Regions from separate parts of the Micromonospora sp. NPDC002575 genome, predicted to be linked through region 3. Evidence: riboswitches for the same ligand, from Rfam matches in the RefSeq annotation. Region 3 holds a riboswitch; each other region holds the start of a gene.

Region 1 (8,391 bases), on a different contig from region 3:
GGCGACGACCTGGCCGCCGTGCTCGACGCAGTCGCCCCGGCCGGGCCGGTGGTGCTGGCCGGGCACTCCATGGGCGGCATGACGATCATGGAGTACGCGCACCGGCACCCCGGGCACTTCGCCGCCCGCGCGGCGGGGCTGGTGTTCGTCTCGACCACCGCCGAGGGGCACACCCACACCGTGTACGGCCTCTCCCCCCGCATCGCCCGGCTGATCCGGCTGGCCGAGACCACCGGGGCGGGGGTGCTGGCCCGCTGCGGCGCGTGGCGTCCGCCCCGGGCGCTGCTGCGCGCCCTGCGGCCCAGCATCCGCTGGATGCTCTTCGGCGACCGCTGCGACCCGACCGACATCCGGCTGGTCACGTCGGCGGTGGCCCGGGCCACGCTCCGCTCGATCGGCGGGTTCCGGGCGTCGATCGGGGCCCAGCACCGGCTGGACACCCTCGCGGCGCTGGCCCACCTGCCGGCGGCGGCGCTGGTCGGCGACCGGGACCGGCTCACCCCGCCGCCGTGCGCCGAGTCGATCGCGGCGGCCCTGCCGGCGACGGCGCTGACGGTCTGCCCGGGCGCGGGGCACATGCTGATGATGGAGCGGCCCGAGCAGGTGAACGCGGCCCTGGCCGAGGTGCTGGGCCGGGCGCTGGCGGGCGCGCGGGAGGCGTCCGCGCGGCGCTGACGGGGGCCGCACCGGACCTGACCGGGGCCGCGCCGGCGCTGACCAGGGGCCGCCCGGGACGTGGGGTGGATCGCGGCGGCGGCATGGCCCCGCGAAGCCGTCGGCTGCTGGCCGTACCCTCACCCGGTCACCCCGGCGCGCCGCCGCGCCCCTGGCGCGGCCGACGCCGCCGTCTGCGAGGAGCCCGTACGTTGACCGACCGCACGACCCTGGAGCAGGAGATCGCCGCCGAGCAGCGGCACCTCGACCGGGTGTACGCCCGCCTCGCCGAGCTGCGCCGCTTTGCCGCGCAGGCCGAGAAGGACGGCTACCGCCTGGCCCGGGTGGGCAACTTCGGGGCGCTCGTCGAGCGGGACGCGATGGTCTTCCACGCCGCCCAGCGCCGGCACGTGCTCGACGCCGAACACGAGGGGCTGGTCTTCGGCCGGCTGGACCTGCGGGAGGGGCAGGTGCTGCACGTGGGGCGGCTCGGGGTGCGCGGCGAGGACGCCGAGACCCTCGTGGTCGACTGGCGGGCCCCGGCCGCCGCCGCCTTCTACCAGGCGACGCCCGCCCAGCCGCTGGGCGTGGTGCGGCGGCGCACCATCTCCTCGGCGGCGGAGCGGGTGACCCGGATCGAGGACGACCTGCTGGACCCGGCGGCGGCCCCGCCGGACATGGCGGTGGTGGGCGACGGCGGGCTGCTGGCAACCCTGTCCCGGGCCACGGGCCGGGGGATGCGGGACATCGTGGCCACGATCCAGCGCGAGCAGGACGAGGCGATCCGCTCCCCCGCCTCCGGGGTCACGATCGTCTCGGGCGGGCCGGGCACGGGCAAGACGGCGGTGGCCCTGCACCGGGCGGCGTACCTGCTCTATTCCGACCGCAGCCGCTACGCCGGCGGCGGCATCCTGGTGGTGGGCCCGTCGGCGGTGTTCGTGGAGTACATCGCCTCGGTGCTGCCGTCGCTGGGCGAGGAGACGGCGACGTTGCGCTCGCTCGGATCGCTGTTCCCAGGGATGGGCGCGACGCGCACCGACCCGCCGGAGGTGGCGGCGGTGAAGGGGTCGCTGCGGATGCGCCGGGTGCTGGAGCGGGCGGCGCGGGACGCGGTGCCGGGCGGGCCGGGCGAGCTGCGCCTGCTCTACCGGGGCGAGCTGCTGCGGCTCGACCGCCGGGAGCTCGACGGCATCCGGGACCGGGCGCTGGGCCGGGGGGCCCGCCGCAACGAGTCGCGCCGGGCGGGCTTCGACGGGGTGTTCGCGGCGCTGTGGGCCCAGGCCCGGCGGCTGGGCATCGGCCGGCTGCCGGAGCAGCGCGCGTTCGAGGACGAGATCGCCGAGCGGCCCGAGTTCCGCGAGTTCCTCAAGGCGTGGTGGCCGCGGCTGCATCCCCGGCACGTGCTGGGCTGGCTGGCCCGTCCCGACCGGCTGCGGCGGTACGCCGCCGGGGTGCTGTCCCGGGCGGAGGTCGGCCTGCTCGTCGAGGCGTACCGGACGCTGGACGCCGAGGGGCTCACGATCGCCGACATCGCCCTGCTCGACGAGCTGGACGCGCTGCTGGGCAAGCCGGTGCAGCCGAAGCGGGCGAAGCGCGACCCGTTCCAGCTCGCCGGGGGCGTACGCGAGCTGAGCACGCACGCCGACCGGCAGCGGGCGGCGCGCCAGGCGGCCCGGGAGCGGCCGGAGGACTACCGCGACTTCGCGCACGTGGTGGTCGACGAGGCGCAGGACGTGTCGCCGATGCAGTGGCGGATGATCGGCCGGCGCGGCCGGTTGGCGTCCTGGACGGTGGTGGGCGACCCGGCGCAGACCGCGTGGACGGGGGACCCGCAGGAGCTGACCCGGGCGCGGGACGCGGCGCTGGGCCGCCGGCGGCGGCACGAGTTCGAGCTGACCACCAACTACCGCAACTCGGCGGAGATCTTCGCGGTGGCGGCGGCGGAGATCCGCCGGCTCTACCCGGACCTGGCGCTGCCCCGGGCGGTGCGGTCCACCGGCGTGGCCCCGGTCGAGCTGACCGTGCCGGCGGCCGGGCTGGCGGCGGCGACCGTCGCGGCGGTCGGCGACCTGCTCGGCGAGGTGGAGGGCACGGTCGGGGTGATCACGCCGGTGCCGCGCCGCGACGAGGTCGCGGGCTGGCTGGCGGGCCGGGCCGCGCCGCGCCTGCAGGTGGTGACCAGCCTCCAGGCCAAGGGCATGGAGTACGACGGGGTGGTGCTGGTCGCCCCGGGCGAGATCCGGGCCGACCCGGGCTCGGGCGTGCGGACGCTGTACGTGGCGCTGTCCCGGGCGACCCAGCGCCTCGTCACCATCGACCCGACGGGCTGACCGCCCGCCCCGGCCGTGCCCTGGCCGGACCGCTGTCGATCACTTGCACATATTGCGATGTGAGCATAGATTGGGCCGGTCGAGGGGTCACGGACGGAGGGTGTGGGCGTGGGCGCAGGGCATGACCACCACCACGGGGCGGCGAACGTGTCGGCCCGCCACTCGGGGCGGCTCTGGGCGGCGTTCGCGCTGCTCGCCGCGCTGATGATCGTCGAGGCGACGACCGCGCTCGGCACCGGCTCGCTGGCGCTGCTCTCCGATGCCGGGCACATGTTCACCGACGTGCTCGGCATCGGCATGGCGCTCGCCGCGATCACCGCCACCCGCCGGGCCACCGCCGACCCGCAGCGCACCTTCGGGCTCTACCGGCTGGAGGTGCTCGCCGCGCTCGGCAACGCCCTGCTGCTCAGCGGCGTCGCCGTCTACGTCCTGGTCGAGGCCGTCCGGCGCTTCGGCGACCCGCCCGAGGTGACCACCGGCCCGATGCTCGTGGTGGCGGTGCTGGGCCTGCTCGCCAACGTCGCCGCGTTCGCCCTGCTGCGCAGCGGGGCGAAGGAGAGCATCAACCTGCGCGGGGCGTACCTGGAGGTGCTGGGCGACCTGCTCGGGTCGGTCGGCGTGATCGGGGCGGCCGTGTTGATCATGGCCACGGGCTGGTGGTGGGCGGACCCGGCGGTGGCCGTCGCGATCGGCGTGTTCATCCTGCCCCGCACCTGGCGGCTCGGGCGGGCCGCGGTGCGCATCCTGGTGCAGGCCGCGCCGGAGCACCTCCAGGTGACCGCCGTGCACGACCGGCTGGCCGCCGTGCCCGGCGTGGTCGAGGTGCACGACCTGCACGTCTGGACGCTGACCTCCGGCATGGAGGTCGCCTCGGCGCACCTGACCATGGCGCCCGGCGCGGAGGTCGGCGCGGTGCTGACCGCCGCCCGCACCGCCCTGCACGAGGACTTCCACATCGAGCACGCCACGTTGCAGGTCGAGCCCGGAGCGTCCCGCGACGGCTGCGGGCCGGCCGGCTGGTGAGACCGAGAGCCATCAATTTTCGCGACATTCGCGGTCGAATGGCCGACTTGACAGGTTTCATCCGCGTACCCTCCGTCACGGAGGCAGCGCTGGCCCCACACGCACCGGTAGGCTCGGCCCCGGCCATCGCCGGGCGGCGCCCTCCGGCGCCTGTGGTGGCCGCCGCCTAATCGCCCGCGGGCGAGCCGGGGAACCATGTGTGTGGGGTGCATCCGCTCCAGAGCGGTAGGGATCTTCCGTCCCGAACCCGTCAGCTAACCCGGTCGGCGGCTGACGGAAGGACACGCACATGCCAGTAGTGGCACCTGTAGGAAGGATCGCCGCCCGGGTGGCGGCGGCGCTGGCGCTGACGCTCGCCGTCGGTCTCGGGGTCGCGCCGGTGACGCCGGCCGGGGCCGCGCCGCCCGTCGGCCTGCTCGCCGCACCCGGCGACGACGAGGAGGGCGGCACGCCCGCCCTGCGCGCCCAGCTCGAGGCGGCGAGCAAGGGCTACCTGGAGGCCAAGACCGCCCTCGACCGGTCGGTGAAGCGGCAGCAGCAGCTCGGCGGCCAGCTCAAGACGGTCGAGGCCGAGCTGGTCACCCGGGGCGCCAAGGTCGGCGAGATCGCCGGGGTGGCGTACAAGAAGGGCCGGCTCACCGCCGCCTCGGTGCTGCTCGACAGCAGCTCCCCCGAGGGGTTCCTCGACCGGGCCGCCGCGCTCGACACGATCGCCGCGAACGAGGACCGGGCGCTGCGCGAGCTGCTGACCACCCGGGACGAGGCGACGAAGACCCGGCAGGCCCTCGACGGCGAGATCCGCGAGCAGCGCAAGCAGGTCGCGTTGATGGGCAAGCGCAAGGAGCAGGCCGAGCGGGCCCTCACCGTGGCCAACAACAAGGCCAGCAGCAGCGGCGGCGGGTCCAGCCCGGGCGGCTCCTCCAGCGCGAACGCCACCCCCGCGAAGCGCAACGCCGACGGCTCCTGGCCGGCGGAGTCGTGCAGCGTCAACGATCCCACCCCGGCCAACGGCTGCATCACCCCGCGCACCCTGCACGCGCTCAACCAGGCCAAGGCCGCCGGCTTCACCCGGTACGTCTCCTGCTACCGGCCCGGTGGCTCCGGCGAGCACCCGAAGGGCCGGGCCTGCGACTTCGCCGCGCAGAAGGGCGGCTTCGGCGGCGTGGCCACGGGCGGGGACCGCACCTACGGCAACAACCTGGCGGCGTACTTCGTGCGCAACGCCGACCGGCTCGCCGTGCTGTACGTGATCTGGTTCAAGCAGATCTGGCTGCCCAGCAGCGGCTGGAAGGCGTACAGCGGCGGAAACGGGGACCCGTCCAGCGACCACACCAACCACGTGCACCTGTCGGTGATCTGACCCGCGCCCGCCCCGGGCGGCCCTCCCCCGTCGGGGCGGGCCGCCCGGGGCGCTACGCCGTGCGACCAAGCACCTCGCCGAGCCGGCGGGCCAGCCCGAGGTGCGCCGAGCGGGCCTGCCGGAAGGCGTACGTGAACAGCGGCGTCGGCGCGGCCAGGGTGATCTCCACGTCGACGCGGAGCAGGCCGTCCGGCTCGTCGCGCAGCCGCGTGTGATTACGCACCGTCGTGGAGGGCCGCTGCCGGGCCACCGTGACGATCTCGTCGTCGGTCACCACCAGCACGTCCGCCTGGTATGTCACGCCGAAGCGCAGCGGCCCGGCGGCGAGCTGGTCGGTGATCGCGTAGCTGGCCAGGGCGCCCGGCCGGGGCGGCAGCCGGCGCACCCGCGTGATCAACGGATGCAGCTCGGTCTGCCGGGCGGGGTCGCTGAGCAGCGCCACCGCCTCGGCCCGCGGGCAGCGGGCCTGGACCGAGTACTGGAAGCTGTCGCGCCGGGGCATCCGTCGATCGTCCCCCACCCGGGGGCGTGGGGGAAGAGTCGGGCCGCCCCGGCACCGGAAACCAGCGTCGGCGGCCTCGTCAGGCGCCCGGCAGCACCTCGGGGGTGGCCGTGCCGGCGAGGTAGGGCTCGGGGGCGCCGAACAGCCCGAGCAGGCCGGTCACCCAGAGCTGCCGGTGCACGAACCGGCTCGGCTCGGTGACGATCAGCTTCACCCCGCTGACCTCGGCGGTCTGGAAGCCGGCCACCATCGCGCTGATGCCGACCGAGTCGATGAAGGTGACGAGGCGCATGTTCAGCTCGATGCGGGCGGGCCGGCCCTTGGTGAGCACCTCGGCGATGGCTTCACGCACCTCGTACGCGGTGTCGACGTCGATCTCGCCGCGCGGGGCGATCTCGATGACACCACCGGAAAGAACCGACTTCACGATCGACAGGCTCACGCGAGCACCTCCACTCGCCCGTTGACGGGCGCCTCATCAGTACGCGGGCCGCGACCGAGAGTATTCCTCCGATGGCCTCGGTCGCCACCCCTCGGGATGAGCAATTCGTGGATCAGGGCAAAACACGTTGCCCTTATCCGGACTTTTCAGATCCTGTTTGCCGGACGACCGGCCCGGGGCCGGTGTCGCCGACCCAGGGTAGCGGTCTCCTCCGACCTTTGCGCGCACCCCGCACTTCGGGCGTGTGCCCCACCCGGCCGCCACCCGCGCGACTCGCCGCCGTTGCCCGCCCCGCCTAGCATCGGCGGCGTCCACACCCGTGACACGGAAGGGACCACCTGATGATCCGGAGACTGGCCGGCCTGGCCGGCGTCGGCGCGCTGCTCGCACTCATGCTGGCCTGCGGCTTCGGCGGCGCCGGGGACGACGATGACGATGACGACGACGACTTCGCCCGGGGCTCGGCGGTGGTGTCCGTACGCTGAGGGCACGGCCGGCACGCCGGGGGTTTGCGGCGGCGGCGGGCGGGGCACTGCCCCGGTGGGCGGACCGCGCCGGGCGTGCCGGCGGACCGCCCACCGGTCTCACGCCGCAGTCCGAAGTGGCCGCAAGCTTCGGCACCCGAGGAGGTAGCACGATGTTCGGAACCAACCTGCTGGAGCGCCGCAGCAAGCCCGAGCGGATCGCCGACCAGGCGTGGCAGCACCTGGCCTCCGCCGTCGTCTCCGCCGGCGACAGCGTCCGCGGCACCGCCCGCTCCGCCCGGCGCAGCGGCTCGGGTCTCGCCGACGACGCGGGCGACCTGGTCGGCTCCGCGGGTGAGCTGGTCGGCTCCGCGGCCGACGAGGCGCGCCGCCGGGCGGTGCTGGCCTTCGACGCGCTCGCCGGTCGCCGGCCCGCCCTGCCCTGGGGGCTGCTGATCGGGGCCGCCCTGGCCGGCGCGGCGATCGGCTGGGCCGCCGGCTCGGCGGCGCGGGCCGCCGGGCGTCGGGGCGAGCGCGACGTCGAGGAGATCGAGTTCGTCGACGTCGACCGGCCCAACTCCCCGGTCGGCCTGGACGGCTGAGCCTGGACGGCCGGCCGTCGCCGCCGGTCCGCCGAGGAGCGCCCGAGGCCCGGGCGAGGACCCCGAGGCCCCGCCGAGGAGCGCCCGAGGCTCGGGCGAGGACCCTGAGGCCCGGCGAGCACCCGAGGCCCTTCGAGACGTGAACCGGGCCGGCCTCCGTGCGGGGAGGCCGGCCCGGGGTTTCGGGCCCGCGCGGGGCGGTCAGGTGGCGGTCAGTTGGCCGTGCAGGTCAGGATCGCCGGGGTCGAGTCAGCCCCGGTCCCGCTGGCGACGAAGCCGAAGGTGGTGCTGCCGCCGACGGGCAGCGTCCCGTTCCAGCCCGCGTCCCGCACCACGACCTGCGCCCCGGTCTGGGTGTAGGTGCCGCCCCAGAGCTGGGTGATCTGCTGGCCGCCGGGGAAGTTCCAGACCACTCCCCAGAAGCTCTTCGGCGTGCCGCTGTTGTTCTTCACGGTCACCTCGCCCTGGAAGCCGCCGGACCAGGAGGTGGTCACCTTGTACGTCGCCGAGCAGGCCCCGGCCGGAACGGGCGTGCCCGTCGCCGGAGGCGTCGTGACCGGAGGCGTGGTGGCCGGCGGGGTCGTCGCCGGCGGGGTGGTGGCCGGCGGGGTCGTCGCCGGCGGGGTGGTGGCCGGCGGCGTCGTGGCCGGCGGGGTGGTCGTCCCGCCGAGCCGGTCGGCGACGATGATGCCCCGCCCGTTGGTGCCCAGGTAGGCCCGCCCGTAGACGCGCGGGTCGCCGGTCAGCGCCTCGCCCGCGTTGCCGTACTGGTGCCTGTCGTCGTTGATCCGGACCCAGGCCGCGCCGGTGTTGTCCGACCGGAACAGGCCGGCCTGCCCGTCGACGGTGCCGAAGGTGAACACCGCCGGGTACGTCTGCCCGGGGGCCGCCTTGCCGAAGCCCACGTTCACCGCCGACGACACCCCGGCCTGCTTGACGAAGGTGGCCCCGGAGTCGGTCGAACGCCACAGCCCGCCCTCGCCGGCCAGCCAGATGTCGCCCTCCTTGCCGGGC
Region 2 (6,006 bases), on a different contig from region 3:
CCGCCGTTTCGCACGCCGCCTGCTCACCCTGGTCGCGGCGGTCGCCGTCGGCGCCGGGACACTGACCGCGCCCGCGTACGCCGAGCCGTCGGTGGACGAGATCGAGGCGCAGATCGACAAGCAGTGGGAGCAGCTTGAGCCCACCATCGAGCAGTACAACAAGGTCCGCGCCCAGCTCAAGGTGAACCGTGAGAAGGCGGCGGAGGTGCAGAAGAAGATCGAGCCGCTGGCGCTCGAGACAGAGCTGGCCATGAACCGCGTCGGCGACCTCGCCTCCCGCTACTACATCTCGGGCCCGTCGCAGGACATCGGCGCGCTGCTGGTCAGCACCAAGCCGGGCACCCTCGCCGAGCAGCTGACCATTCTGGACCGGCTCGCCGCGCAGGAGCGCAGGCAGGTCGAGGGCGTGCTCGCCGTCCGGGCGAAGTACGACACCGAGAAGCAGAAGCTCGACACGCTCATCGCCTCCCAGGAGAAGCAGACCAAGGAGCTGGCGGCGAAGAAGACCAAGATCAACGCCGAGATCAAGCGGCTCCAGGCGTCGATGCCGAAGACCGTGGTGTCCACCGAGGGCTGCCCGACGGTCACCGGCGTGGTCAGCTCGGCCGCCCGCACCGCCATCCGGACCGCCTGCGCCCAGGTCGGCGACCCGTACGTCTGGGGCGCCACCGGCCCGAACTCGTTCGACTGCTCGGGCCTGACCCAGTACGCCTACAAGGCCGCCGGGATCCACCTGACCCACTTCACCGGCGCCCAGTGGAACGAGGGACGCGCCATCCCGCGTTCCGAGGCCCGCCCCGGTGACCTGGTGTTCTTCTTCAGCGACCTGCACCACGTCGGCCTCTACATCGGCAACGACAAGATGGTGCACGCGCCCCGGGCCGGCAAGCCGGTCAACGTGAGCAGCATCAACACCATGCCGGTGGCCGGCTTCCGCCGACCCGGCTGACCCGGACCGGCCCCCGCGAAGGCCGCGCCGCGCAGCACCGCCCGAAGGCCCCCGGTCACCCGACCGGGGGCCTTCGGCGTGCGGCGGGCATCGAAGCCGACGAGGGGCCTGTACGGTGTGTCACGGCCCGTCGGGTTGCGAAGCGATGACGCCCGTCTCTACTCTGGCCAATTGTCGGCCGGTAGCTGCACCGCCCAGCCGGGCGGTGACGGTGCGACACCGCCGAGTCGCCTCCGGGCGAGCCGGGGACCCAGGTACGCCGGGGTGAATCCGCAGCGGCGCTGCGGTAGGGCGCTCTCCCTTCCCGCCCGAACCCGTCAGCTAACCCGGTAGGCGGTAGAGGAAGAAGGAGAACGGAGCCCGGTGGCACACCATGCCCCGCGGCGCCCGTCACGCCGGACGGCCGACGCCGACCGGATGCCGGCTGCGCCGCGTACCCGCTGGTCACGCTGCACCACCGCCCTCGCCGCCCTGGTCGGCGTCGCCGTCGTCCTGACCGGCGCACCGACCGTGGCCCACGCCGACCCCTCGGTCGCCGAGATCGAGCGGCAGATCGACGAGGACTGGAACAAACTCGAACCGCTCATCGAGCGGCACAACGCCACCCGCCAGGACCTGGCCGCCAAGCGCAGGCAGGCCGACGCGCTCGCCGCGCAGATCGGGCCGCTCCAGCGCCAGGTGGACGAGGCGATGAGGAAGGTCGGCGGCCTCGCCGTCGAGGCGTACAAGGGCGACAACATCTCGGTGGTCAACGCCCTGCTCGGCAGCCGCACGCCGAGCCAGATGATGGGGCAGTTGGAGCTGCTCGACCGGTTCGCCCAGCGCCAGCAGCACGACGTCCAGGCGGTCGTCGACCTCCGCGACGAGCTGGCCGCGAAGAAGCAGCCCCTCGACGAGATGGTCGCCCAGCTCGCCCGCACCGAGGCCCAGCTCGCCGCGAAGCGGAAGCAGATCAACGCCGAGATCGACCGCCTGCAGAAGCTGCGGCTGAAGGTGTACGGCAACGGTGGCGGCGGCCCGCTGAAGCCCGCCCCCTGCCCGGCGTCCTACCCGGGTGGCGGCGCGGGGACGGCGGTGAAGTTCGCCTGCGCCCAGATCGGCAAGCCCTACGTCTGGGGCGCGGAGGGCCCGAACTCGTACGACTGCTCGGGGCTGATGCTGGCCGCCTGGGCGAAGGCCGGCGTCTCGCTGCCGCACAACGCGGCCCAGCAGCGGTCGGTGACCGCCAGGGTCAGCCGCGCCGACCTGCGCCCCGGCGACCTGGTGTTCTACTACTCCGACCTGCACCACGTCGGCATGTACGTGGGCGGGGGCTGGGTGGTGCACGCCTCCCGGGCCGGCGTCCCGGTGAAGATGAAGCGCGTCGACGACGGCCCGATCCACAGCTTCGGCCGCCCCTCCTGAGGTGCAAGGAGGGGCCCCTTGTTAACGCATACGGTCGAGAAGGGGCCCCTTCTCACACCCCTGTGGCGGAGGGCGGCGCAGCGCGCCCCAGGAGGAGCGGGGCGTCCAGCGGAGCGGGGCGTCAGCGGGTCGGCGTCAGTGGGGCGGCGTCAGCGGGTCGGCGTCAGCGGGGCGGCCAGGTGCGCCAGTTCTGCCAGGAGCGGCTCGGGGTAGGGCCACGCTGGCCCTGGTAGCGCGAGCCGTAGACCGCCGAACCGTACGGGTGCTCGGCCGGCGACGACAGCCGGAAGATGCACAACTGGCCGATCTTCATGCCCGGCCAGAGCGTGATCGGCAGGTTCGCCACGTTGGACAGCTCCAGCGTGACGTGGCCGGTGAAGCCCGGGTCGATGAAGCCGGCCGTGGAGTGGGTGAGCAGCCCCAGCCGGCCCAGGCTCGACTTGCCCTCCAGCCGGCCCGCGAGCTGGTCGCCGAGCGAGATCACCTCCAGCGTGGAGGCGAGCACGAACTCGCCGGGGTGCAGCACGAACGGCTCGCCGTCGGGCACCTCGATCATGGAGGTCAGGTCGTCCTGCTGCACGGACGGGTCGATGTGCGTGTAGAGGTGGTTGTTGAAGACCCGGAAGAGCTTGTCGAGGCGTACGTCGATGCTCGACGGCTGCACCAGGGTCGGCTCGAACGGCTCCAGCGCGAGCGTGCCGGCCTTCAGCTCGGCGACGAGGTCGCGGTCGGAGAGCAGCATCGCAACACCATAGCGAGGTGGGTCGGCGGGCCTGGTCAGCGGGGCTGGTGAGCGAGCCTGCGAATCGGGTGCCCGACCCGCGCGTCGCGCTTCGCGTGTCGTACAGGTGTTCGATAGGATGTCGGCATGGCTTCCTGGTCCGAATTCGCCGCTGACGAGCCACGACTCGCCGACGGGATCCGTCACCTCATGCAGCAGTACGGGCCGGGCTTCGGCTACCTGGCCACCGTCCGCGCCGACGGTGGGCCCCGGGTGCACCCGGTCTCCCCGGTGATCACCGACGAGGGGCTCTTCTGCTTCGTCGTCGACTCGCCGAAGCGGCGCGACCTCGAACGCGACGGCCGCTACGCGCTGCACTCCTTCCCGCCGGAGGACAGCGACGACGAGGCGTACGTGGCCGGGCACGCCCGACCGGTGACCGACCAGGCCCGGGTGGCCCGGCTCGCCGAGATCGGGCGGGCCGCGCCGCAGGTGGACTGGCGGCTCTTCGAGTTCACCGTCGACGTGGCGATGCTGGCCCGGCGCGGCGACGCCGGCACCGTTCGCCCCGGCGAGGCGACCGACCGGCCCGCCGTGCAGGTCTGGCTCGACCCCGGGGCCGCCGACGCCGCTGGCACCGCCTCGGGCGGGGGCGCTGTGGGCGTACCGGATCGGCGGTCGGCCCTCGGCGGGCGCGGTGCCCATCGTGCGGCGGCCTGACCCCCACAGACGCCGGTGCCGGCCCGTCGGGAGACGGAGCCGGCACCGGGGCGATCAACAGCAGTGGTACGTCAGGGGGCGCGGTAGGCGTCCCACGCGGTCAGCATCCGGGCCGCCTGGCCGGCGGTGAACTGGTACATGCACGTGTCGTAGGTGTAGTCCATGAAGTTGGTGATCGGGTCCAGCCCGGCCGCGGTGCAGGTGTCCCGGCCGGTCGGGCACTGGTACGCCGGCGAGGCCTCCGCCGGGGTGTCGCTCACGCCGTCGCCCGAGCCGGAGCAGCCGCCCTGGAAGGTGTGGTAGAGGTTCAGCCAGTGGCCGACCTCGTGAGTGCCGGTGTCGCCCTGGTTGTAGTTGGTGGCGGTGCCGCCCGGCAGCGACTCGCCCAGCACGACGACGCCGTCCATGTTGTCCAGCCGGCGCTTCGGGAAGGTGGCCCAGCCGAGCAGGTCGTCGCTCAGCTCGCCGAGGTAGACGTTCAGCGTGTTCTTGCCGCCCTCGCGCAGCGAGCTCTTCATCGAGCGCTCAGCCGAGGAGCCCTGCACGATCGGGTACCACGCCGGGTTGGTGACCCGGTTGATCTTCTGGAGCTGGAAGCTGAAGGCGGTGGCCGCGCCGCCGGTGGCACCGCTGTAGGACTGGTTCAACACGCTGATCTGCGAGTTGATCATCGAGTCGGGGATGTTGCCACCGGCGCGGGTGCTGTCCTCCTGGATGACGTGCACGATGACCGGGATGGTCACGGTGGCGAGCGCCGCGGCGCCGGCGCCGACCCGGAAGTTTGCCCGCTCGCGCAGGGCGGCGGCGAGGTCGGCCTCCCGCTCGCGGGTCTCCTTCGCGGTCAGTTCGTTCGGCTCGTGCTTGGCGTGCGCGCCGGCCTTCACCCGGGCGTCCGAGTGGACGTCGGCCGGCTCGGCGCACGCTTCGGTCGGGGCGGCGGAGAAGGCCGAAGCGGCCGGGACGACACCCACGGCGGCGGTGCTGAGCAGCAGCGCGAGGGTCGTCGACGCGACGCCGGCGGTGCGCCGGGTCAGCAGGTTGGGACGGAGTCCCATGGGCCCACCTCTTTCTGGCGGCGCGGCAGGGGGTGTGTCGCGCCGTGGCTTGAACGTGCGGGAGACGTTACAACCGATCGAGAGATTTGAGAATGGGCATATGTTGCCGCGGTGAAAATCCTACGCACCATCGATGGCCTGCGGATCTTGGTCGCCGGGGTGTCGGCGTGGTCGGGATGGTGGAGCACGTGAGGGGGTGCCTGGGTGCAGGCGGCGACGGCGTCGGGTACAGTGGGTCCGCCTGCGGGTGTAGTTCAATGGCAGAACATCAGCTTCCCAAGCTGACAGTGCGGGTTCGATTCCCGTCACCCGCTCCACGCACGAAGGCCCTGGTCAGGACGCAAGTCCCGAGCCAGGGCCTTCGAGGTTTCAAGGTCAACGATCATGCGGCGTGCCATTGGCGTGCCATTAGCCCTGTTGGCCGTCGCTAGGAGTTGGGGCGGCGAGTAGCTCGACCAGCACTCCCCAGTGCGCGACGCGTCCGCGGTGCTGCCTTGCCTGAAGCATGAGGTTCGCCACCACCAGCGATGGGTCGCTGTCTGGGATCTCAACCTTCAGGTTCTTTTGGATCCATGACCTGACCTCGCTCCACCTGTAGAACATGGTGCCCTCGCGGGCGGGGTTGATCGGAGGTGGGAAGGTGCCCGGCCCTCGATCGCCCGTGGCGTATCGCCGCACAGACTCTCTGCTCTGCCCGATGCGACCGGCGATGTCGGCAAGCGTCACCAGATCTTGATCGAGTACACGAAGCGCGGTCAGGCCAGCGTGGTCGAGGGTCTTGACTGCGGAGGTGATCGCGTCCGCCATCGTGCTGGCCTCTCGATCGAACTCTGCGATCGGAAGGCCGTTCTCTGTGCCGAAGGCCGCGTCATCGCAGCCTTCGGCACAGAGAGTGTCCAGTTCATCATCGGTAGGCTGCCGATCGAGCACCAACGTGAATACGTGCGTTGTCATGGCCTACCTCCCTTCGCCTCACATGGTCGCGGAGGTTCCCGCGTAGGGTGAGGGGTGGGTGTGGATCTCCGTGAAGCGGTCGAGCTGCTTCGCGTGGGTCCCAGGGTTGCGGGGGGACGACCAGACCGCTCGCGTCGCCTGGCAGGGAGTGCATTGCACCGCGCCCCATCGATGTTTCCTGTGAATCTCCGTAAGGAGGAGTC
Region 3 (8,391 bases):
TGCACCCGGCCGTCGTTGCCCACCACCACCAGATAGTGGTTGATCATCAGGCCGAACAGGTCGGTGCGGATCCAGTCCTCGGTGACGTGCTCCGCCACCCACTGCTGGAGGCGCTCGTACTGGACGAACGCGTCGAAGTGCCGGCCGCTGCGGGTGGAGGTGATCGCGCCGAGCCGGCCCTGCCGGTAGTGGTAGCAGACCTGGTCCAGCACCCCGATCCGGTCCGCGGCGATGAGCAGCGGGTGGCTGAACGGGATGTCCTCGTACCAGCCGGGGTGGAAGCGCAGCTCCAGCTCGTCGAGGAACGCCCGGCGGACCACCTTGTTCCACGCGGTGTGTTGCACCCGCAGCAGCGCGGGCCGGTCGGCCAGCCGGACGCACCCGTCGACCCCGCGCAGCAGGTGGCTGCTCGCGTCGACCTCCAGCCGGCCGCCCTCGTGCACCCGCAGGTGGTCCACCAGCAGCACGTCCGGCTCGTCGCGGCGCAGCCGGTCCAGCACCACCGGCAGGGTCCCCGGGGGCAGCCAGTCGTCGCTGTCGACGAACCACACGTACCGGCCTGTCGCCTCCGCCAGCCCCGCGTTGCGGGCCAGCCCCAGCCCGACGTTGCGGGTCAGGGAGACCACCCGCACCTGGGGCCGCCCGGCCGCGTACGACCGCAGCATCTCCCCGCACCGGTCCGGGGAGGCGTCGTCGACGGCGACCAGCTCGACCTCGGCGGCCTCGGCGGTGGGCAGGCCGCCGAGGATCGACTCCAGGCACTGGTACAGGTACGCCTCGACGCCGTGCACCGGGACGACGATGCTCAGCAGTGGGCTCCGCGTCGGCTCATTGACCACGCCCGACACCTTCGACCGCCCGGATGGACGGCCCCGGAACCTGGCGTATCCGCCCGGGGTGGGCTCGCTGAACAGACCCCCTACGGAGGGTTAACGGTTGAGCATCCGCTTCACCCGGCCGCCGGCCGCCCGTACCCGGGCCCGCAGCCGGTGCGACTCGAACCCCGCGACGGTCTCCTTCAGCTCCTGGTTGCGGTCGTGCAGCCACTGGATGCGGGCGATCAGCTCGGCCGGGTCGGTGGCCGACTGCGCGCGTACCGCCGGGGGGAAGGTCGTCTCGGCGACCTGCCGGTCGAACCGGGCGGCGCTGTCGCCGTCGGCGAAGGAGACCCCGAGGTCGTGCTTGGCCAGGAACGCCGTCATCGTTGCGTACCGGGCCTTGTGCCCGTTGTTGAGCGCGGTGTAGTCGGCCTCGTCGTAGAGCTCTATGGCGTCCACGTCCGGCGGGACGTCCTTCATCAGCCGGTGCGGGATGTCGAAGTACCGGGCCAGCTCCAGCGTCCGCGAGTCGTGCGCGAAGAGGTACCCCGGCGTCCCGGCCACCAGGGCCGTGATCGTGCCGTGGATGCGGGTGCCGAAGTTGAAGTCGAAGCGGGACAGGTAGTCCATCCACGTCCACGGGTCGACGAACATCCGCACCTTGTCCTCGGTGAACAGCGGGTGGGAGGTGTGGATCGGGATGGCCGCCTTCTTGCCCCGGTCCTCCGGCGCGTCGCCGAAGAGCAGGGTGCCCAGCGTCTTCAGGTCCTGCGGCAGATAGCGCAGGTTCGGGTACCGCCGATGGTGCGAGGCGATGATCTTCGCCATCGACTTCACGTACGGGGAGACGGTCAGCGCCACCCGGTCCTCGACGGTGAGCGTGGTCTTGCGCTTGTCGACCCGCAGGCTGTCGCCGTGCAGGAACATCGACGGGCAGCCGATCACGTCGACGGCGGAGAAGCCCAGGGTCCGCAGGTATCCCTCGGTGATCTCGCCCCGCACCCCGATGGTGTGCGACCGGTCCAGCACGGCCGAGACGAACGCCTTCACCGCGTCGTCGATCGGCCGCAGGTACTCCCGGTCGGCGTCGACGTTGGTCTGCGCGCCGACCCCGAACACCACCACCGGGATCTTCAACCGCTCGATCAGCCGGGTCATGGCGACCAGGCGGTGGGCGTAGCTGCGCCGGAACGCGTTCGCCAGCGGCACCACGAACACGTCGAACCGCTCGTTGATCTCGTCGGCCTCGCGCGGGTTGACCCGGAACTCCGAGGAGGTGACCTCCGCCGTCGACGTCCGCAGCAGCTTGTGCGCCGCGTGGCTGAACACGAGATTGCCGGCGTTCTCACCGATCCAGTTGCGCTCGAACGTCTCCTCCGGCGAGTAGACGTCGAACGGCCCCTTCTTGGCCCGCAGCAGGATCCGCTGGTGCATCCGTGTTGTCCCCTCGTCGTGGCCGAGACCGCGATATTAGGCCATCGCGCCCGTGCCACCGCCAGTCGCGTCAGGGGACGCCCGACGGCGGGCGGCGCGCCCGGCCGCACCGGGTAGGGTGCCGGCGGGGCGGCACCGCGCGGCCCGCCGCCACCCGGGCGGCGGCGTCGGCCCGGGGCGTCCGCGAGGAGGAGAGCGGTGCTGGTGACCCCCGCGGACGGTCGGACCACCGGCCTCCCCGGCGCCCCGACCGTCGTACGCCCCGACGCGCCGGCCCGCCCGGCCAGCCGGCTGCCCTCGCTGACCGGGCTGCGCTGGGTCGCCGCCCTGCTCGTCTTCGGCTACCACGTCGGCACCATGCGGATCGTCGGCCAGCCCGAGGCCAAGGCCGTCGTCGACTGGCTGTTCACGCTGGGCCTCTCCGGCGTCGAGTTCTTCTTCATCCTCAGCGGCTTCGTGCTGGTCTGGTCGGCCCGCGACGGGGACCGCCGCCGCGACTTCCTGCGCCGCCGGCTCGCCAAGATCTACCCGAACCACCTGCTGATGTGGGCGGTGGTGCTGGCGACCGGGGTGTGGGTCTTCGCCGACCCGGTCAACGTCCGCGCCGCGCTGGAGAACCTGTTCCTGGTCCAGGCATGGGACCCGACGCCCGGCTACTTCTACAGCGTCAACTCGGTGAGCTGGTCGCTCTCCTGCGAGCTGTTTTTCTACGTCTGCCTGCCGTTCGCGCTGCCGCTGGTGCGCCGGGCCCCGGTCGGGGCACTGTGGGCGGTGGTGGCAGCCGTGCCGCTGCTGATCGTGGCGCTCTGGCCCGGGCAGCGCCTGGTGCCGCAGGAGAGCACCTGGTGGTTCACTCAGATCTTCCCGGTCGTGCGATCCCTGGAGTTCTGGATGGGGGTGGCCGCCGCCGAGCTGCTGCGCCGGGGGCGCTGGCGCGGTCCCGGGCTCACCGCCGCCAGCGTCATCTTCGTCGTCACCTGGGTGGTCGCCGCCCAATGGATCCGCGCCGAGCTGTGGGCGGCGCTGCTCGCGGCGGCGTACCTGCTGGTCATCGTGGCCGCCGCCGACGCGGACGTGCGCGGCGCGCGGACGCCGTGGCGGTCCCGGCCGATGGTCTGGCTCGGCGAGGTCTCCTTCGCCTTCTACCTGGTGCACGTCTTCGTCATGATCACCGTTCTGCGGCTGGCCGACCGGCTCGGCACGGGCCTGCCCGGCTGGTGGGGCCCGCTGGCGGCGGTCGGCTTCCTGCTGGTCAACCTCGGCCTGGCCGCGCTGCTGCACCGGTGGGTGGAGACGCCGCTGACCCGCCTGCTCGGGCCGCCGCGCCGGCCCCGCGCCCCGGCCGCCGCCGCGCCCTGACCCGCCGCCGGCCGCGCCCCCGACCCGCCGGCCGCGCCCCCGACCCGCCGGCCGCGCCCCCGACCCGCCGGCCGGGCCCCGACCCGCCGGCGGTGGTGCGCCCCCGATCCGCCGCCGCCGGCCGTGCCCCGGGCCGCCGGCGGTCGTGCGCCACGCCACGCCGCGCCGAGCAGGTGACACGCTCGCCGGCGGTGCGTCGTGCGGCCGGCGACGGTAGCGTGGGGTGGTGCTTCCCGTCGCGCTGACCTGTCCCCTGTGGTGGGTCGCGCGCTGGACCGCACGGATGCTGGCGGCCCTCGCCGTCGTGGTCGCGTTCTCCCTGGGCACCGCGTCGCTGCCGCTCGGCGCGATGGCTACCGGTGGCGTCGAGCCCGGCCCGGCCACCGCGGCCACCGCCGTCGCGGGCTCCGCTGCCGACGAATCGGCGGGAGCCGCCGTTTCCGTGTCGGTCGCGGGCGCCACCGCCGCCGCGGACGCCGCCGGCCCCTTGCCTCCGGCCGACGCGCCGCCGCCCGCCGAGGCCGGGCCCCCGCCGGCCGCCACGCCGGCCCCGCAGCGGGTGCCGGCCGGGTTCGTCCCCACCGCCGCCGGCCCCCGCGCGCCGCCTGCCGCCTGAGCCACGCGGCGGGCCCGCCCGCCCGCACCGTCGCCGACGAACCCACCGCTGCCCCCGCCCGCCGGGTCCGGCCGCACACGCCCCGCCGTACGCGCCCCGCCCGGCGGCGGCGCGGATCCCTTTCCGCCTCCACCCCCGTGAGGTGCCGACCATGGACATCGTGCTCTACCAGTTCCTGACCGAGGTGCCGCTGGCCGCCGCCATCTGGTCGGTGCTGCTCGTGCTGGCGCTCACCGTGCTCGCCGTGCTGGTCGCCCGCCCGGAGCGGGACCGTCCGCCCGCCGCCGAGCCACCGTCCCGGCCCGCCGCCCCGCCCGCCCCCGAGGCCGCCGACCTGCGCCGGTACGCCGAGGAGGTGGCCGTGGCCGCCGCCGGGGCCGCGCAGAACGCCCGCCGCCGGCGGGCCGCCTGGACGGCCGCCCAGGACGCCGCCGAGCGGGCCTGGCAGGCGTACGACGAGGCGGAGACCGCCGCCCGGCGCTTCCGCGACGCGACCGCCCTGCCGACGCCGCACACCCCGCGTACCCCGGCCGAGTACGCGGCCCGGGAACGCTGGCTGCACCACGCCGCCACGGCGGCCCACCTGCGGGGAGAGCTGTCCATCGGGCAACTTTGCGACGTCTTCGCCCGCCGGGGCGGATGGGACCCCCGGCGGCACCCGGTGGAGCAGGAGGTCGTCCTGGCCCGGGCCGTCCGGGACGGCAGGCTGGCCCGCTACCGCGCCGCCGCCGCACGCGAGCGGGCCGCGTGGGACGACGCCGAACTGGCCGCCGAAGCCGCCCGGGCGCTCGCCGCCGAGGCGTACGCCGCCGCCGAGCGGGTCCGGCCCGCCCGGGTGCCGGCGGCCAGCGCAACGGCCTCCAGCAGGGCCCTGAAAGCCCTCGGCTGGCACCCACCCCGCTGGCACCCAGCCCAACTCGGCTAACCACCCCACCCCAACCCACCCCGGCCCGGCCCGGCGCGGCCCGGTGCGGTCCGGTGCGGCCCGGTGCGGTCCGGCGCGGCCCGGTGTGGCCCGGTGCGGCCCGGCGCGGTGCGCCGCGGCCCGGCCCGACTCGGTGCGGTGATCAAGAGATTTGCGTCATCGTGGAGATCAACCCTGACGCTTTTCTCTTGATCACCGGGGCGAGTCGGGCCGGGGTGAGGGGGCGGGGGCGAGGGGCCGGGGCGGGGGGTGGGTGGGGCGTGAGGCGGGTCACGGGTTTGGGGGATCGGGCAGGCGGAGCATTCTGTTCGACCGGGGGCGTTATTCGCCGGGGATTCGCGGCTCGTCGTCCCGTTGCGGGGCGGCTGACGTCGGATGAGTCGGCAGTCCCATTGAGTCACGTCAGTATCCGAATGGCCCGTAAATTTGCCGGCCGTTGGATGTTTAAGCAGGTGGCGGGGGGTTGGCAGGGCTTCCGTCGGCCAGTAGTGTCGGCCCGTCCGGTGCGGTACCCGATCGCAACAGGCGACGCCGCGCCGACCCGCTCAATCGTGACCATCACGAACCGGGGACCCATTGCACGTCCGGGGTGAATCCGCGGGCCACGGCCTGCGGTAGGGCGATCTTCCCGCCCGAATCCGTCAGCTAACCCGGTAGGCGGTGTCGGAAGGAGTTCCATCCTCGTGCAGCACGAACCCACCCCCCGGGTTGTTCCTCCACCACGGAGCCCGGTGCTCGCGTCCGCCGCCGTCGAGCCGGCGCACTGACCGTCGCACCCCTTCTCGTACGCCCGCCTGAGCGGGCGCCCCAGAAAGCGGACCCCATCGGCCGCGGACACGTCCGTGCCGCCGTGCGCCGACGCGCGCCCGGGGCCTCCGCTTCCGCCCCCGCCCCGTGGAGGAACACGTGAACGATCAGCTCAAGCGGCACCTGCGGCGACTCGCCACGGAACGCCCCTACCAGGTCGTCGCCGGCTCCGCCGCGGCGCTCCTGCTGGCGTCCGGCACCGGTGCGCTGCTCGCCGCCGCCGACGACGCCCCCGCCCCGCAGCAGGCCACCAGCGCCGCCGTGACCGAGGTGGCGCCCCGGCTCGACGACGCGGCCAGCCGCGCCCAGGCCCGGATCGCCGCGCCGCTCTCGGCCGCTGCCCCGCCCAGCGCCACCCCGTCGCCGAGCGCCACCTCGGCCACCCCGAACCCCGACCTGACCGCCTCGGCGACGCCGAAGAAGACCACGGCGAAGCCGGCGGCCCCGAAGCCGCCCTCGTCCAAGGTCCTCGACTACGACTACGAGGCCCAGAGCACCTACTACTACTGCGGCCCGGCGGCGGTGCGCAACGCGCTCTCCGCCACCGGCGTCGACGGCGCCCAGGACGACCTGGCCGCACGTCTCGGCACCACCGAGATGGGCACCAACTCGGCCTACGACACCACTCGGGTGCTCAACGAGATGGTCAAGGGTGAGCCGTACCGGACCCGGCTGATCCCCGGCGGCGCCGCCACCTCGGCGGAGGCGGAGCGGCTCCGGGCCGACGTGGTGAAGGCGGTCAGCGCCGGGCGTGGCGTCGTGGTCAACATCGCCGGCGACGCCACCGACGTCGACGGCGGCTGGCACTCCTTCCCCGGCGGCCACTACATCGCCGTCGTCGGCTACCGCGACTCCGGGCGCACCGTGCGGATCGCCGACTCGGCGGACCCGGCCGTCCCGGCGTACTGGATCAGCACCGCATCCCTGGCCCATTGGGCCGCGACGCGGGGCTACTCGGCCTGACACGCCCTCCCCCCGCCGGCCCCGGCTCCCTTCCGAAGGGAGCCGGGGCCGGTGCCGTCTCCGGGGAGGCCGGGGCGGGCGGGTGAAGCGGCAATTCCCGGTCGGCCGGAGGGTCTCGTGCACTGGCCCGTTCCGACGCCCGGGTGTGCGATTATCGCACTATGGCTGATGACCAGGAGTGGTGCTCCGTCGGCGAGCAGGTGCGGCACGCCCGGCTGTCCCTGGGGCTGTCACAGCAGGACCTGGCCAGCGCGGTGGGCCTCGACCGCACCATGCTGGCCAAGGTCGAGGCTGGCACCCGCCGGCTGGATGGCCTCGAACTGGCGCGACTGTCGCGCGTGCTGCGGGTGTCGATGGACTACCTGATCGAGCCACGGCCGGCTGTGCTGTCCCGGCGGGCCGCGCCGGTGACCGAGGAGGTTGGCACCGACGCCGCCCGTGCCGCCGAACGCCTGGAGATCGCCCTCGTCGAGTGGCTTCGCGACGTACGGCAACTCGTGGGGCTCGGCGTGTTGCGGACCCGTCCACCGCTCCGCTACCCGGGCACGGTCACCGCCGAGGACCAGGCCAGGCAGGCAGCGCAGTGGCTCAGGCGAGAGTGCGGGATCGACGATGGGCCGATCGACAGCATCGTCGAGGTCTGCGAACGTGCCGGCCAGTGGACGCTGGTGACCAATCTACCCGGCGACGGGGCGTCGCTGATCGAGGCTGACCTCGCCGTCGCGGTGGTGAGCACCTCGGGCGATCCTGGTCGCCGCCGGGCGACGGCCGCGCACGAACTGGGCCATCTGATCATTGGCGACGAATACTCCAGCGATCTGGGTGTCAGCGCCTCGCGGACGCACCGAGAGTCCGCCATCGACGCCTTCGCAGCGGAGCTGCTGCTGCCCGTCCAGGTGCTCGCAGCCGCGCGGAATGCCGACCGGATGACCCGGGACCAGCTGGTGGGCTACGCGGCTCGGTACCGTACCTCCTGGTTGCTGGCTCTGCGGCAGGCGGAGCAGGCAAAGGCCATCGATGCGTCGACCCGGCGGCTCTGGAGCCAGAACCGGCCCACCCGGGCCGAGTTCATGGAGGCTCTGGGCTGGGTTCCGCAGCCGGACCTCGCATCGGTGCGGGTGCCGCCGACCTACGCGCACGCGGTGATGGGGGCGTTGCGGACCGGCCGCATCACCCGAACCAGGGCTGTCGAGCTGATGCACGGCCAGATCACCGAGCCCGACCTGCCGGACGACGACGACCTGGAGATCGAGCCGTGATCCGGCCGCCCCAGACGCCCGTCCTGGTAGTGGACACCATGGTGCTTAGCCACTTCACTCTCGCCGACCGGCTCGACGTCCTGCACGACCTGCTGATCGACGCGGAGTGCTGGACAACGCAGGTGGTGATCGAGGAGCTCCGGATGGGCTCGGCCATGCGGCCCGAGCTGGCGGTGGCGTGTGAGGCGGATTGGCTGGGTGTCGCCCGCC
Region 4 (8,391 bases), on a different contig from region 3:
CGAACACCGCCGCCAGGCCGAGGGCGAAACCGCTCAGCTTCGTCGCCGTGTTCATCGTGTGCCTCGACTTCTCCGCAGGGGCGGCGTCACGCGCCGACGAGGGTGTATCCGGCCTCGTCGACGGCGGCGCGCACGGTCTCGGTGTCCAGCGGGCTGTCGCTGGTGACGGTGACCTGGCCGCCCTCCAGGTCCACCTTGACGTTGGTGACGCCGTCGATCGCACCAACCTCGGTGACGACCGAGCCGGCGCAGTGCCCGCAACTCATCCCCCGCACCTCGTACGTCGTGCTGACCATCGCTCTCTCCTTCCGCTGCACCTCACGTTACCCCCGGGGGGTAATGGTGAGGCGGACCACTGGCCTGGAAACGCCAGGGATACCGGGTGGGGGTATCCGCCAGGTCGAACCGTAACATACCCCTGAGGGGTATGTTAATCTCGGTCGCATGACCGGACCCATGCCCGCCCCGACCCGGGGGTACACCGCCAGCAAGGACCAGTTGCTCGCGCGGCTCCGCCGCGTGGAGGGTCAGGTCCGTGGCATCGAGAAGATGGTCGACGAGGACCGCTACTGCATCGACGTGCTCACCCAGATCTCCGCGATCCAGGCGGCCCTGGACAAGGTCGCCCTCGGCCTGCTCGACGGGCACGCCCGGCACTGCCTGCACGAGGGCGCCGTCGAGGGCCGGGCCGACGAGATGGCCACCGAGATGATGGCCGCCGTCGGCCGCCTCATGAAGCGCGGCTGACGCCGCCGGCGCGCCGAAGGCCGCGACCGCGACCGCGGCGCGACTCCCCGGCGCGACCGACACTCGCTTGATCAACTTCATGTCGGCGACATGGGGGCATCCCGAGCCGCGGATACCCCCACCTCGCCGGCATGGCGCACAGCACGACCCGGCCGTCCGATCCGGCCGTCAGAGCCGGGCGAGGATCTTCCTCATCTGGTCGATCTCGCCCTGCTGGCTAATGGCGATCTGCTGGGCCAGCGCCTTGGCCTCGGGGTTCGCCCCCTCGGCCAACTCTTCCCGCGCCATGGTGATCGCGCCCTCGTGATGGGCGATCATCGTGCGCAGGAACTTCCGGTCGAAGTCGACGCCGCTCGCGCCGGCCAGCTTCGTCATGTCCGCCTCGGACATCATCCCCGGCATCGCGTGGTCCATCTCCGGCATGCCGTGCCCGTGCCCCGGCGCGGGCGACAGGACCGGCCGGCCCCACCCCGCCAGCCAGCCGGTCATGGTGGCGACCTCCGGGGCCTGGGCGGCCTTGATCGCGGCGGCGAGCCGCTTGACCTCCGCGTCGGCGGCGCGGGTCTCGGCCAGCTCGGCCATCTCCACGGCCTGCCGGTGGTGCGGGATCATCATCTGGGCGAACATCACGTCGGCGTCGCCGAACGCGGCCGACCCGCGCGTGGGAGCCCCGGAAGCGATGGAGCTGGCAGTGGCGGCGCCGGCGGCCGGCTCGTCGTGATTGGGCGAGCCGTGGCCGGCGGAGCCGCAGGCGGCCAGGGTGAGGACGGCGGTCAGGGCAGCGCCGGCCAGGGCAGCGCGGCGCGCGACAGTACGAGTGGTCACGGTGAATCCTTCGGTCTCGTCACGTGCGTGGGCAGGACGGGGACGCGGGTCACCGGCGGAGCCGGGCACCGCGCCGGGCCGTCCTACGTACGCGACACCGAGACCTCGGCCAGCCGAAGTCCGAGCGGGCGGGGTGGCGGGGCACGCGGTCCGGCGGGCACGCCACCGGCCTGCCTGCCGGGCGGGCCGGGTGCCCGGGCACCGGTCAGCAGGAGCACGGCGACGAGCAGGGCCACCCCGAGGGCGCCGAGCATCGCCAGGCAAACGCTCCACCCGGACGGCCCGTCGGCCCGACCACCGCCCGCGCTGCCGGGGAACGCCACAGCGCCACCCGCGCCGCCGACAAGCGCCCCGGGGACACCCGCGGCCTCGGCGTGCACCGCCGGGGCGGGGTGGCCGTCGCGTGGTGTCGCCCCGTCGTGGCCGGCGTGGGTGCCGCCGGAGTGTGCGCCGTGGCCGAGGGTGTGCATGGCGGCGAGGCCGACCAGGGTGCAGAGCAGCAGCGCGAGGCGACCCCACCGCCCGCCCGCCGCCGCCGTCGTCGTCCGCACACCACCACGCTAGAGCCTCGCCCGAGGTCGACCTGCCTCGCCTCGCCCGTGGATGCAGGGGCGCGGAACGTGGCCCGACGCGCACGCCGGATTTGCGGCCCCGGCCGGGATCAGCCGGGGGTGAGGCGGACCCTGCGGAGCAGTTGGGCGTTCAACGCCACCACGATCGTGGACGCCGACATCAGGATCGCCCCGACCGCCGGGCTCAGCGCCACCCCCGCCCAGGCCAGCGCCCCGGCGGCCAGCGGCAGGGCCACCACGTTGTAGCCGGCCGCCCAGGCGAGGTTCTGCACCATCTTGCGGTACGACGCCCGGGAGAGCCGGGCGACCGCCGCCACCCCGCGCGGGTCGGACGAGGCGAGCACCACCCCGGCGGACTCGATCGCCACGTCCGTGCCGGCCCCGATGGCGATGCCCACGTCGGCGCGGGCCAGCGCCGGGGCGTCGTTGACCCCGTCGCCGACCATCGCCACGGTCAGCCCCCGTCGTTGCAGCTCGGTGACCTTCCCGTCCTTGTCGGCCGGCAGCACCTCCGCGAAGACCTCGTCCACCCCGGAACGGAAGCCGAGGTCGGCGGCGACCGCGTCGGCCACGGCCCGGGCGTCCCCGGTGATCATCGCGATGGTGCGGATGCCCTGGGCGCGCAGCTCGGCGATCGCCTCGCGGGCCTCGGAGCGCACCTCGTCGGCGAGGGCGAGCGCGCCGAGCACCGTGCCGGGAAGGCGGACCAGGTGCAGCACGGCCGCCCCCCGCCCAGCCCAGTCAGCGGTGGCCTGCTCCAGCTCGGCGGGGAGGCCCGCGCCCAGCTCGCGCAGCAGCGCCGGGCCGCCCACCGCGTACTCGGTGCCGTCGATCGTGGCCCGCACCCCACGGCCCGGCAGGGCGCGGAAGCCGGTGGCCGGCGCGGGACCGCCGCGTTGCTCGGCGGCGGCGACGATCGCGCGGGCCAGCGGGTGCTCGCTGTCCGCCTCGACGCCGGCGGCCAGCCGCAGCAGTTCGTCCTCGCTGGTGCCGGCGACGGCCGCGACGCCGGTCACGGCGTGCTCGCCCCGGGTCAGGGTGCCGGTCTTGTCGAACAGCACCGCGTCGACGGTGCGCATCCGCTCCAGCGCGAGCCGGTTCTTCACCAGGATGCCGGAGCGCGCCGCGACCGCCGTGGACAGCGCGATGACCAGCGGGATCGCGAGCCCCAGCGCGTGCGGGCAGGCGATGACCAGAACCGTGACGGTCCGCACGACGGCCTCGTCGGTGTCGCCGAGGGCGGACCAGACCACGACCGTGACCACGGCGGTGGCGGTGGCGACGTAGAACAGCCAGGCCGCGAAGCGGTCGGCGAGCACCTGGGCCCGGCCGCTGGAGCGCTGCGCCTCGGCGACCATGCGCTGGATGCCGGCGAGGGTGGTCTCCTCGCCGGTGGCCTCCACCTCGACCCGGATCGCCGAGTCCGTGGCCACCGTGCCCGCCACCACCCGGTCGCCGACCGACCGGGCTACCGGACGGGACTCGCCCGTGATCATGGATTCGTCCAGCTCGGCGGCCCCGTCGACGACCCGGCCGTCGGCCGGCACCCGACCGCCCGGCCGGACCAGCAGCACGTCACCGACGCGCAACTCGGCCACCGGGACGCGCTCGGCGCCGCCGTCGGGGCGGACCCGCTCCGCGTCGTCGGGCAGCAGCGCGGCCAGCGCCGCGAGGGCGCCCCGGGCCTGGCCGATCGCCCGCATCTCCTGCCAGTGCCCGAGCAGCATGATGGTGACCAGCGCCGCCAGCTCCCACCAGAAGTCCAGGTCGAACGCGCCGGCGCTGGTGGCCAGCGACGCGGCGTATGCCACGCTGATCGCCATCGCGATGAGCAGCATCATGCCGGGCGCCCGGTCGCGCAGCTCCCGGACCGCGCCGACCAGGAACGGCCAACCGCCCCACCAGAAGACCGCCGAGCCGAGCACCGGGCCGACCAGGGCCCGGCCGGGGAACTCCAGCGAGTAGCCGAACCAGTCCATCACCATGTGGCTGGTGACGACGATCGGCAGGGTCAGCGCGAGGCAGACCCAGAACCGGCGGCGGAACATCTCCGGGTCGTGCCCGGCGTGCTTGTCGTGCCCGGCGTGGTTGGCGTGCGCGTCGTGGGCCATGGTTCCAACATGCCCCGCCGCCCGTCGAAACGGCAGCGTGTCGGGCACATGGCGGTATCAGAGCGCCCGGAACACCGCCATGTCGCCGACATGGTGTCGGCCGACCTGCGTTCGCAGGTGAGGGTGGCTACGATTCCGGGCGATGGGACGCGGTCCGCTCCCGGCGGCTCGTGAGGAGGGGCGGGGCTTCGGGCGGTCCTCGGGGGCGGGCGGGTCCCCGAGGGGTCGACCGGGTGTGGTCGTCCGGGCAGTCGGCCCGGATCGATCGCCCGCGACGCTGAACCGTCCGGGCCGCCGAGCCGTATCCCGCGCTGACACCGTTTGGAGATCGTCGATGGGCGCCGACCACAACCGACCCGCTCCGCCCACCCCACCGGGGGTGCGGCGGGTCCTCGTCGCGACCGTGGTCCCCCTCTTCGTGATCACCGTGATCGCGGCGGCCGTCCTGTGGCCCCGCGACGGCGGCCCGGAGGTCGACGGCAGTTCGCCGGTGCCCCGCTATCACGGCACGGTGACCCGGGTGGTCACCGAGGAGTGCCCGCCGCAGCCGGAGACGCCGGAGGGCGGCGGGCCGGGCGTCGCGGACGGCCCGTGCGGCACGGTGACCGTCCGGGTGGAGCAGGGGCCCGACGCCGGGCAGCAGGTCGAGACGCCGATCCCGACCGGCCCCGGCGCGCCCACCGTCGCCGTCGACGACCGGATCGTGCTGGTGAAACTGACCGACCCGGCCGACCCGGCGGCGAGCGCCTACAACATCGCCGAGCACCAGCGCGGCACCCCGCTGATCTGGCTGGCGGTGGTGTTCGCGCTGGCGATCGTCGCGTTCGGCCGCTGGCGGGGGGTGGCCGCCCTGGCCGGGCTCGCCGCCACCTTCGCCATTCTGCTGACGTTCGTGCTGCCCGGCATCGGCGCGGGCGGGTCGCCGTTGCCGATCGCCGTCGTCGGCTCCGCACTGATCATGTTCGTGGTGCTGTACCTCACCCACGGGGTCACCGCGCAGACGTCGGTTGCCGTCCTCGGCACCCTGGGCAGCCTGGTGCTCACCGGACTGCTGGGCACCCTGGCCACGGCGGCCACCCACCTCACCGGGTACGGCAGCGAGGACGCCACCACCCTGTCGATGTTCCGGGGCGACGTGGACCTGCACGGCCTGCTGCTGGCCGGCATCATCATCGGTTCGCTCGGGGTGCTCGACGACGTCACCGTCACCCAGGCGGCCACGGTCACCGAGCTGGCGCACGCCAACCCGGGGTTGTCCCGGTTGCAGCTCTACCGGGCGGCCACCCGCGTCGGCCGGGCGCACATCGCCTCCACGGTCAACACGATCGTGCTGGCGTACGCGGGCGCGTCGCTGCCGCTGCTGCTCCTGCTCACCGCCGACTCCCGCCCCGTGACCGAGATCCTGACGAGCGAGTTCCTCGCCCAGGAGATCGTCCGCAGCGCGGTCGCCACGCTGGGCCTGATCGCCGCCGTGCCGCTCACCACCGGGCTGGCCGCCGTGGTCACGGCGGCAGGACGCACAGCGGCGGAGCGCACGGCGGCGGGACGCACGGCGGCGGGGCGCAACGCAGCGGGGCACTCCACGGCGGGGCACACCGGCACAGGGCACCCTACGGCGGGGCACGCCGCCGCGACCCGCCCCGGCCCGGCGGGCGGCGGGGACGTGCCGGCGGCGCGTACCCGCGGGGGCGGACGGCGGACCGCGGACCGCGATCTCGCGCTGGAGGCGCTCGGCGGCGGCCGGGCGGTCGGGGGGTTCCCCGACGACCAGGCCACCACCCACCCCCCGGCCGGACGGCCGCACCGAGAAGGAGGCACGGACACCGCATGGTGACACTTCGCAGCGTGACCGATGGCGGCATCCGCCCTGAGAAGCGCATCACTGATTACCGACGGCGATTACGAAATGACGCTTTTAGTCGGCATCCGGACGTAGCTCCCCGCATGGCCTCTCGGGTAACCTCGCTGCCGGTCACCGCCGAAGGCGCGAAGCGGCGCCTGCGGTGCCGCCGCCCAATCGCCGCGAGGCGAGCCGGGGAACCAGGTGCCCGGGGTGAATCCGCGCGAGCGGTAGGGGCCGCTTCCGCCCCGAACCCGTCAGCTAACCCGGTCGGCGGTCGATGGAAGGGAACATTGTGACGGCACCCCTGCACCGCTGGTTGACACCCGTGGTGGCCGTGCTCGCTGCCCTGGCGGTCGTCGCCGGGCCGGCCGCCCCGGCGCTCGCCCTGCCCGCCGCCGCCCCCCAACCCTCGGGGCACGAGGAGGACGACGAGCCCCAGCTCATCACCGACGTGATCGAGGCGACGAACCGGGACTACGTCCAGGCCAAGTCGAAGCTCGAAAAGTCCAAGAAGCGCCAGGCGCAGCTCGCCGACGAGGTGCGCAAGGCTCAGGAGGAGCTGGACGCGCTCGCGCCGCAGGTCGGCGAGATGGCCGCGCAGTCGTACCGGACCGGGCGGGTCGGCGCGATGGCGATGCTGCTGGAGAGCAACAGCCCGGACTCGTTCGTCAAGCGCGCCTCCGCCCTCGACGAGCTGAACATGGTCAACGCCAACAAGCTGGCCGAGGTCAGCGCGGCGAAGAACCGCGCCGAGCAGGCCAAGCTCGCGCTCGACGCCGAGGTGCGCGAGCAGCAGAAGCAGGCGTCGGTCATGGCGAAGAAGAAGCACGACGCCGAGAAGGCGCTCGCGCTGGTCGGCGGCAAGGGCTTCACGGGCGGCCTGGTCAACGCCACGTCCCCGGTCGCGAGGATCGCGCCGGGCCGGTCGTCGGACGGCAGCTGGCGGCCGGAGTCGTGCAGCGAGAACGACCCCACCACCTCCGGCTGTGTCACGCCTCGCACGCTGCACGCCTACAAGGAGGTCAAGCGGGCCGGCTTCAACCGGTTCGTGGGCTGCTACCGGCCGGGCGGGCCGTGGGAGCACCCCAAGGGCCGGGCCTGCGACTGGTCGCTCCAGAACAGCGGTTTCTCCCCCTGGCACAACAACGACACCCGGATGTACGGCAACAATCTCGCCGCGTTCCTCATCCGCAACGCCGACCGGCTCGGCATCTACTACGTCATCTGGAACCGGCAGATCTGGTTCCCGGCGAACGGCTGGAGCTCCTACAGCGGGCCGTCCAACCACACCGACCACGTGCACATGTCGCTGCTCTGACGCCGCGTGCCGCGCATGCCGAGAGGGGCCGTCCCGCTGCGGGGGCGGCCCCTCTCGTCGGTTCTCGGGCAGTGGTGTGCGGCAGGCGACGGTCGTAACGCCAAGGGCTGGCGAGCGCCAGGCGGTGGGCGCCGGGTGGCGGTGAGCGCCGGGCGGTGTTGTGCGTCAGGCGGCGGTGAGCGTCAGGCGGCGGCGCGGGTCGGGGTGGCGTCCGCGGCCATGGCGGCCGGCACGGCGGCCACCGTCCGCACCCCGCCGGCACTGAGCCGGTACGACATTCCGACGACCGCGCACCGGCCCGCGTCGACCTCGGCGGCGAGCACGGTCGACCTGTCGAGCATCGCGTCGACCGTGCACGCGATGTGGATGTCGACGATCTCGTCGATGTCCTCGATGCCCCGCTCGGCGGCCCGGCGCAGGCTGGGCAGCACGGCGTCCACCACGGCCCGCAGGTTGCCGGCGGGCTGGCTGCCGGTGCCGGCCGCCGCCCGGGCCGCCTGCACCGCCCCGCAGGAGTCGTGGCCGAGCACCACCACCAGGGGGGTGCCCAGCACGGTCACGGCGTACTCCACGCTGCCCAGCACCTCCGGGCCGACGGTGTGCCCGGCGGTGCGGACCACGAAGAGGTCCCCCAGGCCACGGTCGAAGATGATCTCGGCGGCGAGGCGGGAGTCGGAGCAGCCGACGATCACCGCGAACGGGTGCTGGCCGTCGGCGACAGCCGCCCGGTGGTCGGCGTCCTGGTTGGGGTGGCGCGGCGTGCCGGTGACGAAGCGGTGGTTGCCGGCGTGCAGCTCGGCAAGGGCCCGGCCCGGGGTGCAGGGAGCGCCCGGCTCGCCCGGTCGCCCGATGGACGGGAGGGGGTCGAGCTGCCCGGAGCCCGACTGAGCCACCGACATGCTGGACTGCTCCATGCCCCACCACCTCGCCATTCACGCGCACGACCAGTTCCCCCACGGTCACACGCAGCGAAAG

What was found. Region 3 has a riboswitch for cyclic di-AMP ahead of ACFYWL_RS18260 (C39 family peptidase). Riboswitches for the same ligand answer to the same signal wherever they lie in the genome.
Region 1: another riboswitch for cyclic di-AMP. It lies ahead of ACFYWL_RS25775 (coiled-coil domain-containing protein); the one in region 3 lies ahead of ACFYWL_RS18260 (C39 family peptidase).
Region 2: another riboswitch for cyclic di-AMP. It lies ahead of ACFYWL_RS07920 (NlpC/P60 family protein); the one in region 3 lies ahead of ACFYWL_RS18260 (C39 family peptidase).
Region 4: another riboswitch for cyclic di-AMP. It lies ahead of ACFYWL_RS11985 (coiled-coil domain-containing protein); the one in region 3 lies ahead of ACFYWL_RS18260 (C39 family peptidase).

Annotation. Positions count from the first base shown of each region.
Region 1 is NZ_JBIARA010000021.1:40,986-49,376, forward strand. It holds gene ACFYWL_RS25760 (alpha/beta fold hydrolase) at 1-675, shown strand, start outside; gene ACFYWL_RS25765 (HelD family protein) at 867-2,984, shown strand; gene ACFYWL_RS25770 (cation diffusion facilitator family transporter) at 3,093-4,007, shown strand; cyclic di-AMP (ydaO/yuaA leader) riboswitch at 4,161-4,292, shown strand; gene ACFYWL_RS25775 (coiled-coil domain-containing protein) at 4,297-5,367, shown strand; gene ACFYWL_RS25780 (SRPBCC family protein) at 5,420-5,869, opposite strand; gene ACFYWL_RS25785 (STAS domain-containing protein) at 5,949-6,311, opposite strand; gene ACFYWL_RS25790 (hypothetical protein) at 6,653-6,796, shown strand; gene ACFYWL_RS25795 (hypothetical protein) at 6,949-7,377, shown strand; gene ACFYWL_RS25800 (cellulose binding domain-containing protein) at 7,590-8,391, opposite strand, start outside.
Region 2 is NZ_JBIARA010000004.1:59,805-65,810, forward strand. It holds gene ACFYWL_RS07915 (NlpC/P60 family protein) at 1-949, shown strand, start outside; cyclic di-AMP (ydaO/yuaA leader) riboswitch at 1,160-1,300, shown strand; gene ACFYWL_RS07920 (NlpC/P60 family protein) at 1,367-2,353, shown strand; gene dcd (dCTP deaminase) at 2,517-3,095, opposite strand; gene ACFYWL_RS07930 (pyridoxamine 5'-phosphate oxidase family protein) at 3,222-3,794, shown strand; gene ACFYWL_RS07935 (zinc metalloprotease) at 3,866-4,849, opposite strand; tRNA gene ACFYWL_RS07940 (tRNA-Gly) at 5,093-5,166, shown strand; gene ACFYWL_RS07945 (helix-turn-helix transcriptional regulator) at 5,258-5,803, opposite strand.
Region 3 is NZ_JBIARA010000011.1:168,056-176,446, forward strand. It holds gene ACFYWL_RS18235 (glycosyltransferase family 2 protein) at 1-839, opposite strand, end outside; gene ACFYWL_RS18240 (polysaccharide pyruvyl transferase family protein) at 930-2,252, opposite strand; gene ACFYWL_RS18245 (acyltransferase family protein) at 2,451-3,611, shown strand; gene ACFYWL_RS18250 (hypothetical protein) at 3,838-4,227, shown strand; gene ACFYWL_RS18255 (hypothetical protein) at 4,379-5,152, shown strand; cyclic di-AMP (ydaO/yuaA leader) riboswitch at 5,685-5,827, shown strand; gene ACFYWL_RS18260 (C39 family peptidase) at 6,047-6,922, shown strand; gene ACFYWL_RS18265 (helix-turn-helix domain-containing protein) at 7,084-8,181, shown strand; gene ACFYWL_RS18270 (hypothetical protein) at 8,220-8,391, shown strand, end outside.
Region 4 is NZ_JBIARA010000006.1:134,686-143,076, reverse strand. It holds gene ACFYWL_RS12020 (hypothetical protein) at 1-55, opposite strand, end outside; gene ACFYWL_RS12015 (heavy-metal-associated domain-containing protein) at 87-296, opposite strand; gene ACFYWL_RS12010 (metal-sensitive transcriptional regulator) at 445-747, shown strand; gene ACFYWL_RS12005 (DUF305 domain-containing protein) at 916-1,572, opposite strand; gene ACFYWL_RS12000 (hypothetical protein) at 1,656-2,123, opposite strand; gene ACFYWL_RS11995 (heavy metal translocating P-type ATPase) at 2,234-4,255, opposite strand; gene ACFYWL_RS11990 (YibE/F family protein) at 4,590-6,089, shown strand; cyclic di-AMP (ydaO/yuaA leader) riboswitch at 6,256-6,386, shown strand; gene ACFYWL_RS11985 (coiled-coil domain-containing protein) at 6,391-7,416, shown strand; gene ACFYWL_RS11980 (carbonic anhydrase) at 7,599-8,330, opposite strand.